4 regions of the Shewanella sp. 10N.286.52.E4 genome follow, and region 1 is predicted to be linked to each of the others. Evidence: predicted binding sites of a transcription regulator. Region 1 holds the regulator's gene; each other region holds the start of a gene.
The links. Region 1 encodes sigma-54, which starts transcription at its own class of promoters, with help from an activator protein. Its sites were predicted from a motif close to GTTGGCACGNNNNTNGNNT; they were not measured.
Positions count from the first base shown of each region.

Region 2: a site for sigma-54 is predicted at 1,776-1,794, ahead of AB4153_RS16530 (flagellar hook-length control protein FliK). Genes of this name have one in related genera too.
Region 3: a site for sigma-54 is predicted at 1,913-1,931, ahead of AB4153_RS00180 (DUF3192 domain-containing protein). Genes of this name have one in related genera too.
Region 4: a site for sigma-54 is predicted at 1,517-1,535, ahead of fliE (flagellar hook-basal body complex protein FliE). Genes of this name have one in related genera too.

Region 1 covers NZ_JBFRJJ010000007.1:135,352-138,530, reverse strand. The annotation lists gene rapZ (RNase adapter RapZ) at 1-274, opposite strand, end outside; gene ptsN (PTS IIA-like nitrogen regulatory protein PtsN) at 271-714, opposite strand; gene hpf (ribosome hibernation promoting factor) at 717-1,004, opposite strand; gene AB4153_RS04505 (RNA polymerase factor sigma-54) at 1,029-2,513, opposite strand; gene lptB (LPS export ABC transporter ATP-binding protein) at 2,695-3,179, opposite strand, start outside.
Region 2 covers NZ_JBFRJJ010000028.1:95,254-98,432, reverse strand. The annotation lists gene fliI (flagellar protein export ATPase FliI) at 1-1,219, shown strand, start outside; gene fliJ (flagellar export protein FliJ) at 1,219-1,665, shown strand; gene AB4153_RS16530 (flagellar hook-length control protein FliK) at 1,897-3,179, shown strand, end outside.
Region 3 covers NZ_JBFRJJ010000001.1:39,546-42,724, forward strand. The annotation lists gene AB4153_RS00165 (DUF962 domain-containing protein) at 1-234, opposite strand, end outside; gene AB4153_RS00170 (GNAT family N-acetyltransferase) at 380-1,009, opposite strand; gene AB4153_RS00175 (DUF2789 domain-containing protein) at 1,141-1,371, shown strand; gene AB4153_RS00180 (DUF3192 domain-containing protein) at 1,440-1,826, opposite strand; gene AB4153_RS00185 (hypothetical protein) at 2,021-2,356, shown strand; gene AB4153_RS00190 (Zn-ribbon-containing protein) at 2,552-3,179, shown strand, end outside.
Region 4 covers NZ_JBFRJJ010000028.1:101,369-104,547, forward strand. The annotation lists gene fliF (flagellar basal-body MS-ring/collar protein FliF) at 1-1,011, opposite strand, end outside; gene fliE (flagellar hook-basal body complex protein FliE) at 1,121-1,462, opposite strand; gene AB4153_RS16565 (sigma-54 dependent transcriptional regulator) at 1,660-3,009, opposite strand; gene AB4153_RS16570 (PAS domain-containing sensor histidine kinase) at 3,002-3,179, opposite strand, start outside.

The DNA of each region.
Region 1 (3,179 bases):
GCACTTGATCATTAGAATTTAAAAATAGACTAATGATGGTCGTATCGTCAGAAAGTAAGGCTATCTGCTCTTCTAGCACTTTGCCTTGCTCTTCAATATTACGAACGTCGACGCTAATCGCGACAAGGTCGTTATTGCCTTTGAGCTGTTCAAGTAAACTACCAATAAGTGGTAAAGGTAGGTTATCAACACAGTAATAACCTAAATCTTCTAATACCCTTAGTGCTACTGATTTACCTGAGCCTGATCGTCCTGATACGATGACAAGTTTCATGCAGTTATAACCTGATAAAGTTCTGTAGCGTCATGACTCTTTCGAAGTCGCTTAAGGATTAATTTATCGCTCAGTTTTTCAGCCATACTCGACAGCGTACTTAAATGCTGTTGGCATTGATCAGAAGGAACTAACAGCGCAAATAATATATCCACGGGTTTCTTGTCGATAGCATCAAACTCAATGCCTTCTTCACACTTGATCAAAATTGCTATCGGTTCTTCGATATCAGTTAATCGACCATGAGGAATCGCAATGCCATTTCCTATACCTGTACTACCCATTTTTTCACGGGCTATTAAACTTTCAAAAATAGCCTGTGAAGATAGGGTTGGGTACTGGGCAGCCATTAAATCGCTGATAAGTTCCAGTACTTTTTTCTTACTGCCCGGCGTGGCGCAGGTAGTGCACGCCGGCTGCAGAATGGTGCGAAGTTCCATCGTTAGTGTTTAATTAACTTCTCTTTGTGTTTAATTACCTGACGATCTAATTTGTCGATCAGGGCGTCAATTGCAACATACATATCAGCGTTCTGTGATACCGCAAAAACTTCACCTCCTTTGAGGTGTAATTTTGCCTCTGCAATTTGTTGCAGCTTTTGAACATTGAGCACAACGTGAACATTATTGATCTGTTCGAAGTGTCGTTCAAGCTTTGAAAACTTAGTTTGTACATACTCACGTAAAGATTGAGTAATTTCCACATGGTGCCCAGTCAGGTTAATTTGCATATATCATCCTCCAATAACAAAGGCTTATAGGCTTTTGCGTTGGTTTGAGGGAGGGATGAGCATTGCTTCACGATATTTGGCGATCGTACGCCGAGCAACATTGATCCCTTGTTCTGCCAATAGCGTCGCCATTTTACTATCGCTAAGTGGCTTTTGCTGGTTTTCTGCCGCAACAAGCTTTTTAATAAATGCGCGAATTGCAGTAGAAGAACACTCTCCGCCATCATCAGTACTCACATGGCTTGAAAAGAAATATTTTAGTTCAAAAAGTCCCCTAGGGGTGTGCATATACTTTTGTGTCGTGACACGCGAAATGGTTGATTCATGCATTTCAACGGCTTCAGCAATGTCATTAAGTACCATTGGCTTCATTGCTTCTTCGCCAAACTCAAAAAAGCCTTGTTGAAATTGCACAATACAATTAGCCACTTTTAATAAGGTTTCATTGCGGCTTTCAATACTTTTGATAAACCATTTTGCTTCTTGCAAATGACCACGGATAAATTGGCTGTCTGATTGGTTTGCTGAGCCTTTTGCCATTGCTGCATATTGCTGATTCACACCAATTTTTGGCATGTTATCTGGATTTAACTCAACGACCCAACGGCCACTCTTTTTAAACACTGTCACATCTGGAATGACATATTCATCTTTAATAGGAGTGATCTGTAACCCTGGACGTGGGTTAAGCGTTTGAATAAATTGAATCGCTTCGCGTAAATCATCTTCTTTAAGCTTGGTTTTACGCATTAATAATCTAAAGTCGCGGCCTGCAATTAAGTCTAGGTGTTCTGCAATCAGTAGCTTAACGTTATCGATACAAGGTATTTCACTAGGGTATTGGCCCAGCTGAATCATCAAGCATTCGCTTAAATCTCTTGCTGCAACGCCTACAGGATCAAAATGCTGTACTCGTTTGAGTACAGCTTCAACTTCATCGAGTTCAATATCTTCTAGGCCTAAAGCTTGCAATATGTCTTCAGTTGTTTGGGTTAAGTAACCACGTTCATCAACGGCATCGATAATCGCCGTAGCAATTACCAGATCGTTTTCAGAAAAAGGGGTGAGATTTTTTTGCCACTCTAAATGCTCATATAAGCCTTCTGTGGTTTCACCCTGAAAAGGCATATCGTCATCACGAGCCACTGCGCCAGAACCTGAACTTGGTGATGCTGTGTAAACTTCATCCCATGTGGTATCCATTGGTAATTCGTCTGGCATGGATTCTTTGGTTAACGATTCAGTGGTGTCTACGGTTGAGGTGTCTTTTTCAACAGTCACTTGGCTGTTATCACTAAAATCAGTATCGGTTTGCTGGGCGTTTTCTTTTACAGGTTCTTTTGCTTTAGCAAACTCATCTTCGAGCTCAAGGAGTGGATTTGAGTCAAGTGCTTGTTGAATTTCTTGCTGTAGCTCCAATGAGGAAAGTTGCAATAAGCGAATGGCTTGTTGCAACTGTGGGGTCATAGTCAGGTGTTGACCCATTTTGAGTTGGAGTGAGGCTTTCATTTACCGCTTATCCCTAATTGAGTTTCATCATCGCGACTAACAATTGTGTGGGTCTAGCACCTTTTTAAACTGCTTCTAGGCTTAAGCTGAACCTTGGCTTAAGTTCAGTCTAGAACATTGCACTAAAAAGTGGGACTGATACTGGTCGCGACATGCCATATTGTGCACTAAAGAATGCTAACTATAGCTTGAATTGCTCACCTAAGTATACTGACCTGACTTGCTGATTGTCTAAGATTTCAGCAGGCGTGCCTTCTGCAATTAAATCACCGTGGCTAACAATATACGCGCGCTCACATACATCAAGCGTTTCACGAACATTATGGTCGGTAATGAGTACTCCAAGTCCACGATTTTTTAGTTGTTGAATAATTTTCTTGATATCTATCACAGAGATAGGGTCGACACCAGCAAAGGGCTCATCTAGCAGAATGAACTTAGGGTTTGCCGCTAATGCGCGTGCGATTTCAACACGTCGACGTTCACCACCCGATAATGCCATACCTTGGCTATCGCGAATGTGAGTAATATTAAACTCTTCTAATAAGTGCTCTAACTCTTCGATGCGCTGCTCAGTCGTTAAACTTTTGCGGGTTTGCAACACCGCCATAATATTATCGTGTACGGTTAACTTGCGAAAAATGCTGGCTTCTTGCGGTAAATAAC
Region 2 (3,179 bases), on a different contig from region 1:
TACAGGCTGTAGAGCACCTGTGGGCAGTTTATGCTCGATTGAAACTATGGCGGGTGAATTAGTTGCCGAAGTGGTTGGGTTCGATGACGAGCTGTTGTACTTAATGCCCGTTGATGAATTAAGAGGTGTACTACCTGGGGCAAGAGTGCGGCCATTAGGTGAGCAGTCAAGTTTGAATGTCGGACTGAGTTTGTTGGGCAGAGTGCTTGATGGCAGTGGTTCACCACTTGATGGCTTAGGGCCATTAAATACAGATCAACAAGCTTCTCGTCATGCACCGCCAATTAATCCACTTGCTAGACGTGCCATTTCTGAACCTTTAGATGTAGGGGTAAGGGCCATCAATGCCATGCTAACAGTGGGTAAGGGTCAGCGAATGGGCTTATTTGCTGGCTCTGGTGTGGGTAAAAGTGTGCTATTAGGCATGATGACTCGCGGGACAACTGCTGACATTATTGTTGTAGGGCTAGTGGGCGAGCGTGGTCGTGAGGTAAAAGAGTTTATTGAAGAGATCCTTGGTGAAGAAGGACGGGCTCGCTCCGTTGTCGTAGCCGCACCAGCTGACACTTCGCCATTAATGCGTCTTCGTGCTTGTGAAACATCCACTCGTATAGCTGAATACTTTCGTGACTTGGGGTACAACGTTTTATTATTGATGGATAGCTTAACCCGTTATGCTCAGGCGCAACGTGAAGTGGCGTTAGCTGTTGGAGAACCGCCAGCAACAAAAGGCTATCCGCCATCAGTATTTGCTAAATTACCAAGACTGGTTGAACGGGCTGGTAACGGAGGCCCTGGACAAGGTTCCATTACTGCTTTTTATACTGTACTGACAGAAGGTGATGATCAGCAAGATCCCATTGCAGATGCGTCAAGAGCGATTCTTGATGGTCACATTGTTTTATCTCGCACACTTGCTGATTCTGGTCATTACCCAGCTATTGATATTGAACAATCTATTAGTCGTGTTGCGCCAATGGTGATTGCGCCAGAACATTTAGAATCGATGCGTTTAGTTAAGCAAATGTATTCTACCTATCAGCAAAATCGCGACCTCATATCCATTGGAGCATATTCTCAAGGTAGCGATCCGCGAATAGACAATGCCATTAGGTTACAACCTGCGATGAATGCATTTTTAAGACAGGGCTTTAAAGATGTTATCTCGTTTAATGATAGCCAAACTATGGTGGGGCAAATCGCTGCCCAATGTAAATAATGCGCCGCGCTGATCCTCTGTTGACAGTATTAAAAATCAATAAAGAAGCTGAAGAGCAAGCTGCTTTGCAATTAAAGTCTGCCCAGCTTGAGCAGCAAAAATGCCAAGGTCAGCTAGATGCTCTGAATAACTATCGTCTTGAATACATGAAGCAAATGGGTGAAACCCAAGGCAAAACTTTAAGTGCCAGTGAATACCATTCATTTCATGAATTTATTAAGCAAGTCGATCAAGCGCTCATTCAACAAGTTAATGCAGTAAAAGAAACTGAAAAACAAACGGGTTATCGCCAAGTACATTGGCAAGAAAAGCAGCAAAAACGTAAAGCTGTGGAAATGTTACTAGAAAAAAATGCATTAAAAGCGCAAATAATTGCAAATAAACGTGAACAAAAAGCATCGGATGAATTTGCGATGCAACAATTCATCCGTAAAAAACCTCGCTAGAAATCTTCTTAAACTTAACGCTTAAACTTGACTCTAAACTTTCATTTTTCAGTCTGATAGTTACCTTGCGATGAAAGAGTAAATAACCTTAAAAACCAATATTCTAATAAGCTGGCATTTTAATTGCTTATTTATAGAGTTAGTTAGTGAAGTGTCAGCTTTGTGACTGTTATCAGGATCCGATTGTTGTACCAATTGGTTCGTTATGAGTGATGTTGAGTGGAGTTTGTTATGCAACAAATGAGCAGTATTTTATTGGGGAATAGTGGCAAAACCACCAATTCGCAGGTTTCAGGAACCGTGCAACTCGATGATAAACAGTCTTTTTTATCTGTCTTTAATCAAGCATCACAAGTGGATGTAGATAAAACTAAGCTCAGTCTAAATACTAATGAACAACCAGCAAGTATCGATGCTCCATCGGCAGAAGGTTCGGATGTTGACCTTATTTTTGCTCAAATAGATTTAGCTGAAAATTTCGATACTCAGGCAGATATTGAAAAAAGTGGCAAAGACTTGCCGCTTGAATCTGAGTTGTCAGAGTTAGCGCTTTCTCAAGCCGATAGCGAATTAGTGTTAACTGAAGAAACTCAGCATTCAATTGAAAAGGGTTTATTGGTTAATGAGCTCGCAGTCGATGTTTTGCCGAAAGAAGCAGGAATTGAAGAATTAGATAAAGAGTTAGATAAAGAGTTAGGTAACGAAATAAGTACCACTTCTTTTTTAAGTTCACTGAACACTGAACAACTAGATGCATTGACTCAATTTTCTTCGATGAGTGAACAAGATCTTACCGCCTTAAGTGTAGCTGAACTGAACAAACTAATTAATGGCTACAATCAACAAGTCAGCATCACTGATAACCAAGCCTTACCTTTGTTAATCGATGGAAAACTCAATAACCAGACAGCAACAATCCCTGTTACAGAGGCCAATGCTGATTTAATTACTGCTGAAAAAGCTAAACTTGCTAACTCAACATCTAATATCGCAAATAGTGTCCAAAGTGCTGCGAATGCCACTGATACAGCGAACAATATTGCCGCTTCAGCTCAGGTTGCCAATGCTGAGAAAGTTGTGGCTGATTCAAAAGTCATAGCTGATACGAATAAACTAGCTAAGAACGAGGATAAAGAAAGTGTCCATGTGAATCTTAGTAAAGCCGAGATAAGTGTGGCATTAGATAAACCAACCTCCAAAGTAGCCTTTAATAATGCCATGGTTAATGCAGTAGCTAACTCAAGTCAATCAACACTTGCTGAACTAGGGCAAGAGAGTGAAACGATAGATGTAAAAGCACTACAAAATCAAAGCAGTTTTACACCACAGCACAAAAGTGATGTACCTCAATTTCAACTTTCGTTACGTCAAGGGGCTGAGTCCGTAGTGCAAATGCAGGATATGATTCAAAAGTTTGCACCTGTAATGAAACAACAACTTATCACTATGGTTGGACAAGGCGTTCAGCATGCTGAAATTCGTCTAGATCCAGCCGAGCTTGGGCACATGGTAGT
Region 3 (3,179 bases), on a different contig from region 1:
TCTATTTTTTTCAAATACAAAGTGTCCTACCCAAGCAAAACCATACCCAATAACTGGCAAAAGCCATAATTGCCACCACTGTTGATTCAACAAAGTAACAATGATTAGCACAATGATTAAGGCACTGCCGACATAATGAAGTCTCCGGCAAGTTGTGTCTTGATGTTGTGATAAATAGAAAGGATAAAAAGATTTAAAGTCTTGATACTTTTTTTCACTTATCTTTTCATTCATAACCGTCACTCATCTTTTCATCCATAACCGAAGCTAATTGTAATAATATAAATTAACGCAAAAATTTTTCTTAAACGATCAGCTACTTCATGAAGTTAGCTAATGGTTAGATAATAGGTAGCTAATAGCTTGTTAACTGAAGCTTTTACTTACTCGGATAAATTAATATTTCACCATCTACGCTACCTATAGAAAGTTCAGATAAATGATTAAAACCTTCGCGGGCAAATAGCTCTGCATGTTTAGGGTTATTCACAAACACCCCAATGCCATCTAAATCAGGCTGTTCATCACACCAACTTAATACTGCTTCGATCAATTTTGCACCGTTACCTTTACTTTGTTCATTAGGGGTTAATGCAATAAATTGCAGGATCCCATATTGCTTACTCGGCAAGCTTTCTAAGATGCTGTGTTCTTTTTTAATTAATGCCTGAGTGGAATTCCAGCCTGTTCCCAGTACCATTTTCAAGCGCCAATGCCAGTAACGGCTTTCCCCTAGCGGCACTTGGTGAGTAATAACACATGCAACGCCAATTAGGCGATCACCATCGAACCAACCAATTAAAGGTTGTTCTTGCTGCCAAAGCTCCGTCAATTCTTCACGAATAGCTGCGCGAAGCTTTTGCTCGTAACTTGCCTGATTTGTTGTAGCAAGTGCTTCAATAAAGAAAGGATCATCATGGTAAGCGTTATAAATAATCGAAGCTGCCACTCGCAAGTCTTCTGCCGTTAAGTAAACGGCTTTATGCTCTGCCAACACGTTCTGTTCCATATTCTCACTCATTGCTAAATCAAGTTGATAGTTACAACTTAACAAGTTTGAAACATATTGCAATTTTAATGCAGTCACCTACGCTTAAAGTTAATTTAATCGCGAAATTTAAGCATAATAACGGGACTATTATGGACACGACTTCAGCTACGCTTGCACACTTATTTGAGCAACTCGGTTTAGATGCTACAGAGGCCGGTATCAAGCTTTTTCTGTCACAACATAGTATTGATGCCAATACCAAATTAACCGATGCAAGCTTTTGGAATCATGCTCAGAAAGCATTTTTAGAAGAGAGTTTAAAAGAAGACGCCCAGTGGTCTGAACTCGTGGACCAACTGGACGTTCTTTTAAGGCAATAGCTAAGATTCTATCTAAAATTGCATAGCCATAAAATATTGATAAAAACTTACTCAACTAATGGCTGGTATTAAATCTTTTGATACGCAGTTTCACCCCAACCCACTAATTTATTGTCACTTATGACTACTGGGGTACATTCATCTTTGGTAGTTTTGCCATCGCCTTTACTCCACTGCGTACGATAGAAAAGCACATTCACTTCTTTCTTCGGACTTTCAGCATCTGCTTGAGTCACGTAAGCTTCACTAAAATCTGCTGTGCCCATTAAAATAGTGACTTGATCGCGCGCCATACCAATGGTTAATTTTGATAAGTTAGTTCTATTAGTTTGTTGCTGTTTTTCCCAGTAAGAATCACTACGATTACCTTCATGATCACCAACATTCAACACACAACCACTCAAAGAAAGGCTACTCACAGCCATTAAAAATGCTAAACCCAATTTTGTTTTCATGATACTTCCCTTTTATTAAAATGATTCTCACGTAATTACTACTCAAACTGCTTTTGAGATACGTTATAATGTTGTCAATTATCATTAAGCTAAAACCGTGCCAAAATTTATACAATTGATTTTATTAAGTTTTATAAATATCTAATTGGCGGTTGAGCATTTTCACTAATCAATATTGAGGGTTTTCACCAATTATGAGTCCAATCGAACAGGTCCTCGCAGCGGCAAAAACTATCGCAATGAATGGTCATACACCGACAATGGCATTGATTAAGGGGAAATTAGGTGGCCGAGTACCTATGCCAATTCTTATTCAAGGCTTACAGCAATTCAAAGCCATTCCGAAAGAGCAATGGCAAACCTTGCCAGACTTAGGCGATGCGCTTGAAACAACTAAACAAGCAACAAATGATGCACCTAGTATGATTGAGCAACAATTAATGGCTCAAATGCAGCAAATGAAAATTGAATTTGAAGCTAAAATAGAATCACTAGAAAAGCGTGTTTTACAGCTTGAAAATAAACAATAACGATTGAAGTACAACAGTATTTTCATTTAAATAAATGAGTCTGCTGACACAAAATTAGTGCCTTAACTTGTGCACTCACATTGACTTAGTACACTCACATTGATTTAGTACACTCACGTTGACTTAGTGCACTCACATTGATTTAGTGCACTGGAACCTTGTCATTTTACAGCCCAAGAATTGAACGGAAACCCCATGTTTGTCACAGAGCTCAGATTTGAATGTTTTGCGGATACCACGATAACCGCAGCCGAGAAAGCCATTAACCATTACCTCGAATCATTAAGAGCAAACGGTCAAATTTTAGGAAGAGAATTCGCTGTTGCATTTAACGAAGGTGAGTTTAAAGTCAGATTGTTAATGCCGGAAAAAACCAGCTTATCGAGCCGTCATAACAGCCCTTGGACTAAACAAGCTTTACTGCAATTGACTGAAGCAAAGTTACTTGCGCCACGTGAGAAGTACATTGGCCAAGACATTAATTCAGAACAAAGTAATGAAGAAGTACCAAGTTGGCAGGTGCTTTATACCAGTTATGTTCATATGTGTTCGCCACTACGTAGCGGCGATAACTTGTTACCTATTCCGTTATATCAAATCCCTGCCACATTTAATGGCGACCACAAAAGAGTGATCCGCTGGCAAACAGAGTGGCAAGCCTGTGATGAATTACAAATGGCTGCAGCGACTCAAGCTGAGTTTGCCGCTCTAGAAGAAATCACCAGCCATAAAAGCGACCTATTTAGACGCGGTTGGGATATACGCGGCAGAGTCGAATTTATCACTAAAATTCCAACCTACTATTACTTATATCGTGTAGGTG
Region 4 (3,179 bases), on a different contig from region 1:
ATGACTAATTGTGGTGTCTAACTCAAAGTTACGGGTCGCTTCACGGTGGCTGTCACCACTGACTGAGGTAGTTTCTGCTTCACCGACTTCTTGTGGGATGTTTGATTCCATTGGCGGTTGATTTGATAAAGCGCCAGGAATACCGCCCATTGATTGACCTGATGAATTACGTTCAATGGTCATTTCACTACGAATCGCAGGTAAATCAGGTGAAAAGCGTTTGGCCGTTTGTTCAACCGCAGTAAAATCCATGTTCACATCGACCTGAGAAGTAAAATTTTCAGGTCCTAATATCGGCATTAAAATCGATTCGACTTTATTACGATACTCAGCTTCTTTCTGTTGAACCAATTCTTGTTCGCGGCGCGCTCTAGATGATGCCGCATCTTGGCTGCCTGAATTTAATAAACGGCCATTAGAGTCAGTTACAGTCACTCTCGTTGGGTCTAAGCCCTGTACTGCTGAAGCAACAATATCGACGATAGAGTCAATTTCTTCTTGTCCTAAACTGCCTCGACGAACATTGACCACAACAGTTGCACTTGGTTTGGATTTATTGCGGGCAAAAACATTTTCTTTTGGCAAAGCTAAAATAACTTTAGCGCGAGTTACGCTATTTAGTTCTTCAATTACTCGGGCTAAATTGACTTCTTGGCTTTGCTTTAAGCGTGCTTGCTCCATTCGTTGGCTAACACCGAAGCCACTGTCTTTACTTAGGTAATCTGTTGGCTGGCTTGATGCTTCAACGCCTGCACGAGCTAGTAATAGTTTTACATTTTGATATTTGTCTTCAGGAATACTGACGACATCACCAGAAATTTTATAGGCAATTTTATTTTTATCCAAAACGTCCAACACTTGGATCATTTCGTTTGTTTCCATTTGACCTAACGGTCTGTACTCAGGCTCTTGCGCCCACATCATCATAAATACAGCCAATACCAAACAAACGGCTAATGCCAGAATCATAGTAATTTGACGCATAAAATCAGCACTACCAAAAGAACTCATCAAACCAGGTTTGTTTTCCTGCTGAATCCCTGTGCTACTAGCGGTATCTGAATCTAATACGAGATCTGTACTCACAATAATTACCTACTTTCTAATCTGATAAAGAGGCCTAAACAGGCATGCTCATAATTTCTTTGTAAGCTTCGACAAGCTTATTTCTTACCTGTACTGTCGCTTCAAAAGCCACACCAGATTTTTCACGAGCAATAACGGTATCTGATAAAGTTACCGTAGAATCACCCATCTCTAAACGAGTGGCTAGATTAGCCGAGTTTTTCTGTAACTCTGTCACACCGCCAACAGCTTGAGAAAGCAATTCTCCGAAGTCTGCACCTGAAGTATTGCCTACTTTCTGGATCATATCCGGTTGGATAGGTGAGCGAAGATTAGGCGAGATTTCACCACGAAGTGATTGCATTTCTTGTAAGAAAGGATTCGAGCTAATCTGCATTGTAATCTCCTATTCGTCGGATATTTGACGACTAAAAACCAGTTACAATAGATTTAGCAAGTAGGATGCCAACAATAGAATTAACGCGATAGTTTGGGTGATTTTATTACTAATGGATGACTGTTTGACTAGCAAGTGAACAAGTAAACCTGATCGAAAGCTAGATCAGGTTTACTTTGTAGGAGTCTAGCTAAAAGCTAGGCAGGGACTTGTATTCCCATATCGCGCATCTTGGCCATTTTATAACGTAAGGTTCTAGCACTGATGCCTAGCTTTTCCGCTACATCTTTGCGGCTACCATTACACTGGTTAAGTGTCTCAAGAATAATTACATGCTCTTGAGCTTTTAACTCATCACCAAGTCCTTCATTTTCAACTACAGGTTTGACTTGAGTAGGTTCAGGTTGCTGTAATTCAACTTCATTTGAATCTAATATGATATCTGCTGTTGAAATAGCCTCTCCAGTATGAAGAATGAGTGCTCGTTGAATCACATTATCCAGCTCACGAACATTTCCTGGCCAGCGATAAGTCAACAAACGTCTACAAGCCACTTCATCCAAAGTCGGCACAGGTGAGATATTGGCATTCTTAGCATGCTTAACCAATAAATGACGCGCAAGTGGTAAGATATCAGCTGGTCGTTGATTCAAAGCAGGCCAAGTTAACGGGAATACGTTAATTCGATAATATAAATCTTCTCTGAAACCGCCTGATGCCACCATTTCTTTTAAGTCTCTGTTAGAAGTAGCAAGTACACGCACATCAAGAGAAATAGTTTTACGCCCACCTAAACGTTCAACTTCTCGTTCTTGTAACACTCGCAGTAGCTTAGCTTGAAGACCTAATTCCATTTCTGAAATTTCATCTAATAAAATCGTACCACCTTGAGCTTGTTCAAATTTACCGGGACAAGCTTGGTATGCGCCAGTAAAAGCGCCTTTTTCATAACCAAATAATGTCGCTTCGAGCATATTTTCTGGAATGGCGGCACAATTAATTGCAATAAAGGGTTGTTGTGAACGCGAGCTATTTTGATGTATGTATCGTGACAATACCTCTTTTCCTGAACCGCTTGGCCCCATAATCATCACTGACGCATCTGAACTGGCTACACGCTGGGCAATAGAAAGTAATGCCAAACTTTTGTCATCAGCCACCACAGGCTGATCAAGATTTTGCTTTAGGGGTAAATAACGTGACACTTGGTTAAGTAGTACTTCTGGCGCAAATGGTTTCGCTAGATAATCAACAGCACCAAGTTTAATCGCACTAACCGCACTATCAATGGTTGCATAAGCGGTCATCAGTAGCACTGGCACTTTACAGTTTTGCTGCTGTAAATAATTTAACAAGCCTATACCACCAATGCCTTCCATTTGAACATCACTAATAACCAAATCAAATTCTGTTGACTTGAGAGCAAGAATTGCATCTTCTGCAGATGCAACATCAACACATTCATAGCTTGCCAGCAGTAAGGTGTCGAGTAAGGCCTCACGTAAAGATGCGTCATCTTCAACGAGTAATAGTTTTGCTTCACCCATGTGATGCCTCCGGGCTATTGTGATTTTCTGCGCCACGTTCTGTTTTACTTAAGTCGTTATCTGTAATGTTGTTATCAGCTAATGCTTCATTGTTTAACACTTCACTTTCGAAACCTGTCGTCTGAGTTTTATGCGATTGATAAATCGGGAATGACAATCTGATTAAACAG